Regions from separate parts of the Microbacterium sp. Bi98 genome, predicted to be linked through region 2. Evidence: predicted binding sites of a transcription regulator. Region 2 holds the regulator's gene; the other holds the start of a gene.
What was found. Region 2 encodes HrcA, which represses chaperone genes, less so after heat shock. Its sites were predicted from a motif close to TTNGCACTCGNNNNNNNCGAGTGCNAA; they were not measured.

Region 1 (3,399 bases), on a different contig from region 2:
GAGCCGCGATCGATGCTGCGTTCTGCAGCGCCGAGCGGGTCACCTTCGCCGGGTCGATGATGCCCGCTGCGAACATGTCGACGTACTCACCGGTAGCCGCGTTGAGGCCCTGACCCGAGGGAAGCTCGGAGACCTTGTTCGCGACCACACCCGGCTCGAGGCCGGCGTTGAGGGCGATCTGCTTCAGCGGAGCCTCGATCGCGACGCGAACGATGTTCGCACCGGTCGCCTCGTCGCCCGAGAGCGAGAGAGCGTCGAGAGCCTTGGTGCCGGACTGGATCAGCGCGACGCCACCACCGGGGACGATGCCCTCCTCGACGGCTGCCTTCGCGTTGCGGACGGCGTCCTCGATGCGGTGCTTGCGCTCCTTGAGCTCGACCTCGGTTGCCGCGCCCGCCTTGATGACGGCGACGCCACCTGCAAGCTTGGCGAGGCGCTCCTGCAGCTTCTCGCGGTCGTAGTCGCTGTCGGTGTTCTCGATCTCGCGACGGATCTGCGTGACGCGACCCTCGATCTGGTCTGCCTCTCCGGCACCCTCGACGATCGTGGTCTCGTCCTTGGTGACGATGACCTTGCGAGCGCGACCCAGCAGGTCGAGCGTGGCGTTCTCGAGCTTCAGGCCGACCTCTTCGGTGATGACCTGACCACCGGTGAGGATCGCGATGTCCTGCAGCTGCGCCTTGCGGCGGTCGCCGAAGCCGGGTGCCTTGACGGCGACCGACTTGAAGATGCCCTTGAGCTTGTTGAGCACGAGAGTCGCGAGAGCCTCGCCCTCGACGTCCTCGGCGATGATGACGAGCTCCTTGCCGTCCTGGATCACCTTGTCGACGATGGGCAGAAGGTCCTTGATGTTCGAGATCTTCTGGTTCGCGATGAGGATGTAGGCGTCTTCGAAGACAGCCTCCTGGCGCTCCGGGTCCGTCACGAAGTACGGGTTCAGGTAGCCCTTGTCGAACCGCATGCCCTCGGTGAGCTCGAGCTCGGTGCCGAAGGTCTGCGACTCCTCGACGGTGACGACGCCCTCCTTGCCGACCTTGTCGATCGCCTCGGCGATGAGCTCGCCGATGGCGGGGTCAGCAGCCGAGATCGAAGCGGTCGCAGCGATCTGCTCCTTGGAGTCGATCTCCTTCGCGCTGGCGAGGAGCTCCTCGGTGATGGCCGCGACGGCCTTCTCGATGCCGCGCTTCAGCGAGATCGGGTCTGCGCCGGCTGCGACGTTGCGCAGACCCTCGCGGACCAGAGCCTGGGCGAGCACCGTGGCGGTGGTGGTTCCGTCACCGGCGACGTCGTCGGTCTTCTTGGCGACCTCCTTGACGAGCTCCGCACCGATCTTCTCGTACGGGTCGTCGAGCTCGATCTCCTTGGCGATGGAGACGCCGTCGTTCGTGATCGTGGGGGCGCCCCACTTCTTCTCCAGCACGACGTTGCGACCGCGCGGGCCGAGCGTCACCTTGACGGCGTCGGCGAGAATGTTGAGGCCGCGCTCGAGGCCGCGGCGGGCCTCCTCATCGAAAGCGATGATCTTTGCCATGAGTTTTGTCGTCCCTCCTGGACGTAGACGTTGGGTTTAGCACTCAGAGTGAGAGAGTGCTAACGCCATTCTGGCACTCGACCCCATCGAGTGCAAGCTGCGGGGAGGGACCGCGCGGCGCTCTACGGGGCAGGGGTGTCTGCGGGAGTCTCGGGAGCGGTGGTCGCGCGATCGAGTCCGATGACCACCGTGAGCTGCTTCGCGCCGGTGTCGTTCAGATCGGTGTAGAAATCGCTCTGCTCCACCTGCGCTCCGCCGATGAGGTTCGCGAGGCCGATGGCCGCGAGCTCGTCCTCGTCGGCGACGTAGTAGACCGTCGTCGTCGAGAAGTCCTGGCTCGCGCTGTCGGTCGCGAACACGACGTCCGCTGCCCAGCCGTTGTTGATCAGGACGTCGCGCATCTGCTCGTCGAGCCCCTCGTCCGGGGATGCGTTGAGGATCATCACCGAGTAGGTGACGTCGACGACTCCGGTCTCGACGGGTGCAGGACTGGCCGTGGGGACGGCCTCCGGGAAGAGGCTGATGCGCCCCATCACCACCAGCGAGCCGAAGATGCCGCCGATGATGAGCACCAGAGCGGCCACGAAAGACCAGAGGAGCACGACCCAGCCGTTCATCCCCGGGGCTTCGGCGCGATGCGCTCCGACGCGTCCGGATGATCGGGGGACGTCGTCGAATCGATCTCGGCTGGGCTTTGACACCCCTCGATGCTAACGGCACCGACCTCTGTATCCGCATCGAGCGCCGTCGGCGCGTGGCGGACGCGCGAGTCAGCCGACGAAACCGGGCGTGCGAGCGGCTCTCTGGAATGATCTCGAGTCGCGGATGCGCCGCAGCCGACGCACCAGCATCGGGTCGTACTCGAGGGCGGCCTCCGACTCGATCAGACGTCCGAGGAGCTGGTAGTAGCGCGCGGCGCTCATACCCAGCTGGGCGCGGATGGTCTCCTCTTTCGCGCCGCCGTGGCGCGGCCACGCGGTCTCCAGCGCGAGGATCGCACGATCGCGCTCGCTCAGCTCTCCCAGCATGAGATCAGATTAGGTCGCCGCCCCGCCGATTCCGGCACGCCACTCCCACCATCGCCCGAGTGGGTCGGCGGCTGCGCGCACCTGCCCGTCGAGCGCCACGACGAAACCGGGCCACTCCGCGGCGACGACGGGCGGATCCCAGGCGTCGAGGAGCGCGGGAGGGTCGATGGTCAGCCAGCGCGCGCCGAGTCCCCGGATGCGGTCGACGAGGGCTTCACGGGCCTCCCGGGGAATGTGCACCAGCACGCCGGGAGTCGTGACGACGAGGGCGGCGCCGCGGGGCGCCTCGGCGGCGAGCTCGTCGATCTGCTCGAGCGCGTCGCCTGCGACGAGGTGGGGAGGGGCGGATGCCGCGATGTCGAGCGCCGCCGACACCCGTTGCTCGCGCCCCTCCTCCCCCGGCCACACCAGACCCAGCAGCCAGCGCCGGTCACGCTCGTCTCGCGCGTCGAGCGGCGCGAGGTCGATGCCGGCTCGCCACACCACATCGGGCATCCGCATCGGCGGGAGGGCTCCGTCGACACGGCTCTCGAGGATCACGGTGGAGGGGCCGTCCGCGGGGTCGAGCGACGCGCGCAGCCGCCCGTCCGCGCCCACGAAGCGATACGAGTACCTGTCCGGATAGAGGCACAGTCCTGCGGAGGCTCCGACCTCGAGCAGCGCGATCGGGCCGTCGATCTCCGACAGCGCGGGCAGAAGCGGCGCGAGACGCAGAGGTTCGTTCGTCTGCAGGCGCCGGCCGCTGCACTCGGCCACGATCTCATCGGCGCGCGCGATCACGAACGACCGCCAGGCGCCGTAGCCGACGAGGCCGGCGCCCAGCATCCGTGTCACCGCGAA
Region 2 (3,399 bases):
CGGAGTCGAGCCGGGTCGGAGTGACCACCTGCACGCCGACGCGGAGGTCGCCGCGCTGGTTGCCCCGCAGCGGCGTGATGCCGCGGCCCTTGATCGTCAGCACGTCGCCGGACTGGACGCCCGAGCGGATCTCGAGATCGACCTCGCCGTCGAGACCCTGGATCGTGGTCTCGGTGCCGAGGATCGCATCCGGCATCGACACCTCCAGCGTCGCCAGCAGGTCGTCGCCGTCGCGGCTGAAAGACGGGTGCGGGTTCACGGTGACCTCGACGTACAGGTCGCCGTTCGGGCCACCCGCCTTGCCGACCTCGCCAGAGCCCGGCAGCTGCAGGCGCAGCCCGGTCTCGACGCCGGCGGGGATGTCGAGCGAGACGGTGCGACGCGAGCGCACCCGCCCCTGGCCGCCGCAGGTGCCGCACGGATACGGGATCGTCGTGCCGTAGCCCTCGCAGGTGCCGCAGGGCTGAGAGGTCACGACGTTGCCGAGCAGGCTCCGCACCTGACGCTGAACGTGTCCGGAGCCGCCGCAGATGTCACAGGTGACGGGCGACGTGCCCTCCTGGCAGCACGAGCCGTTGCACGTCTCGCACAGCACGGCCGTGTCGACCTCGATGTCGCGGTGCGCACCGAAGACGACGTCGCCGAGATCGAGGGTCACCCGGACGAGGGCGTCCTGTCCCCGTTCGCGGCGTGACCGCGGACGCGCGCCCCTGCCGCCGCCTTGGCCCGCGCCGAAGAAGGTCTCGAAGATGTCCCCGAAGCCGCCGAAGCCCTGGAAGTTGCCGGCGGCGCCGTCTCCGCCGCCCATGTCGTAGCGGCGACGGGAATCGTCGTCGCTCAGGACGTCGTATGCATGCGTGACGAGCTTGAACTGCTCGGCCGCGTCCTCACCCGGATTCACATCGGGGTGGAGCTGACGAGCGAGGCGTCGGTACGCCTTCTTGATCTCGTCGGTGGAGGCGTCACGAGAGACGCCGAGTACCTCGTAGTGGTCTGCCACAATGGCCCTTCTGCGTGTGCTGTTCTCTGGGCGGCCGCGTCAGCGGGCCGCCTCGTCTTCGTCGAGCATCCGAGACAGATAGCGGGCCACGGCCCGCGCCGCCGCGAGATTGCTCGGATAGTCCATGCGCGTCGGCCCCATCACGCCGACTCGCGCCGTGCCGCTGGGGGCGGCGTAGTTGCTGGCCACGATCGATGCCTCGCCGAGGCCGAAGGACGCGTTCTCGGTGCCGATGCTGGCGGCGAGACCGTGGGAGTCCGCCTCCATCTCGCTCATCAGCCGCAGCAGCGTCACCTGCTCCTCGATCGCCTCGAGCAGAGGGTGGATGCTGCCGCGGAAGTCCTGCTCGCGTCGAGCCAGAGTCGCTGCTCCGGCCATCACCAGGCGCTCCTGACGGAAGGCGCCGAGCTCGTCGATGACGATCGTCGCGAGAGCGCGCAATACGACGTCATGACTGTGTGCGTCGTCCGCGAGAAGCGCCTGCAGCCGCTCAGCGGCGTCGCTCACCGCCCGGCCCGTGATCAGGGCGGAGAGACGAGCACGCAGCAGCGCCATGTCGGCGTCGTCGACGTCGACGGGCAGCGGGGCGATGCGCTGCGAGACGCCGCCCGCGTCGGTGACGAGCACGATGAGCAGACGATTCGGCGCCAGCGCCACGAGTTCGAGATGCGTCAGATGCGCGCGCGCGAATGACGGGTACTGCGCCAGCGCGACCTGCCCCGTGAGCTGCGTGAGCACTCGGACCGTGCGCACCATCAGGTCGTCGAGGTCGGAGGGAGCGGTGAGGAAGGACTCGATGGCCGTGCGCTGCGCGACCGACAGCGGCCGCAGCTGGGCGAGATGATCCACGAACACGCGGTAGCCCTTGTCGGTGGGGACGCGACCGGAGGAGGTGTGCGGGGCGGCGATCAGCTCTTCGTCTTCGAGCAGTGCCATGTCGTTGCGGATCGTCGCCGCGGACACGCCGAAGGAGTAGCGGTCGACGATCGATCGGCTGCCGACGGGTTCATGGGTCTCGACGTAGTCCTGCACGATCGCGCGGAGAACCTGGAGGCCTCTTTCGCTGACCATCGCAACTCCCTCCCTCTTGGCACTCACTGGCTACGAGTGCCAATTCTACCCGCCGACGCCGACCACGTGCTGATCCGGCACGATGTCCGGACTCAGCGGTCGCCGATCAGTCGGTGAGCTCACGCACGACGGCATCGGCGAGCAGGCGCCCCCGCAGTGTGAGCTGCACGCGTCCGCGAACGGCAGCGGCCGGGTCGACGAGCCCATCCGCGATCAGACCCGCGACGCGTGTCCTCTTGTCCGCGGCGAGGTCGCTGACGGCGATGCCCTCGCGGATGCGACTCAGCAGCAGGATGCGCTCGAGCGTCGTCGACTGCTCGTCCGGCCGCTCCGTGCCGGCGGCGGGAGACTCCGCTGCGGCGAGCCGCTGTGCATACGCGGCCGGATGCTTGACGTTCCACCACCGCAGGCCGGCGACGTGACTGTGCGCGCCGGGACCGAATCCCCACCAGTCGCTCCCCTGCCAGTAGGCGAGATTGTGCCGCGAACGCTGCTCGGGCGAGCGAGACCAGTTGCTGATCTCGTACCAGTCGAAGCCCGCCGCTGCGAGACGCGCATCGGCGAGCTCGTACATGTCGGCCTGCAGGTCGTCGTCCGGCGCCGGCACCTCGCCTCGGCGGATCTGTCGCGCGAGCTTCGTGCCGTCCTCGATGATCAGCGCGTACGCCGAGATGTGGTCCGACTCGAGTGCGAGCGCCGCATCGAGCGACGCCTCCCAATCACCGATCGACTCACCGGGGGCGCCGTAGATGAGGTCCACGCTCACGGCGAGGCCAGCGTCCTTCGCCGCGGCGACCGCTGTCGTCACATTCTCAGGGCGATGAGTGCGGTCGAGAGCGGCGAGCACATGCGGCACTGCCGACTGCATGCCGATCGACAGCCGCGTGACGCCGGCATCCGCGAGGGTCCGCGCGACCTCGGGCGTCACCGTGTCGGGGTTCGCCTCGACCGTGATCTCGGCGCCGTCGACGAGGCCGAACGCGTCGGTCGCCGCACCGAGCATCCGGGCGAGATCTCCCGCGGGCAGGAGAGTCGGCGTGCCGCCGCCGAAGAACACGGTGTCCATCGGGCGCAGCGCGCCCGCATCCGCGAGAACGCGCCTCGCCAGGGCGATCTCGGTGATGAGCGTCGAGGCGTAGTCCTCCTGCTTCGCGCCGCGGAGCTCTCCCGAGGTGTAGGTGTTGAAGTCGCAGTAGCCGCACCGCACCCGGCAGAAGGGGACGTGCAGATATGCGGAGAAGGGCACGGAGGAATCGATCGGCAGATCGGAGGGCAGATGTCCGTCTGCCGGTGCCGGATCGCCGAGTGGAAGCGGACCGGCCATCAGA

Region 1: a site for HrcA is predicted at 1,568-1,594, ahead of groL (chaperonin GroEL). Genes of this name have one in related genera too.

Annotation. Positions count from the first base shown of each region.
Region 1 covers NZ_CAKKLK010000001.1:239,669-243,067, forward strand. Annotated here, with positions in the region: gene groL (chaperonin GroEL) at 1-1,531, opposite strand, end outside; gene LQZ85_RS01160 (LytR C-terminal domain-containing protein) at 1,654-2,232, opposite strand; gene LQZ85_RS01165 (DUF3263 domain-containing protein) at 2,302-2,559, opposite strand; gene LQZ85_RS01170 (DUF2332 domain-containing protein) at 2,569-3,399, opposite strand, start outside.
Region 2 covers NZ_CAKKLK010000003.1:202,232-205,630, reverse strand. Annotated here, with positions in the region: gene dnaJ (molecular chaperone DnaJ) at 1-1,000, opposite strand, end outside; gene hrcA (heat-inducible transcriptional repressor HrcA) at 1,040-2,071, opposite strand; gene hemW (radical SAM family heme chaperone HemW) at 2,178-3,395, opposite strand.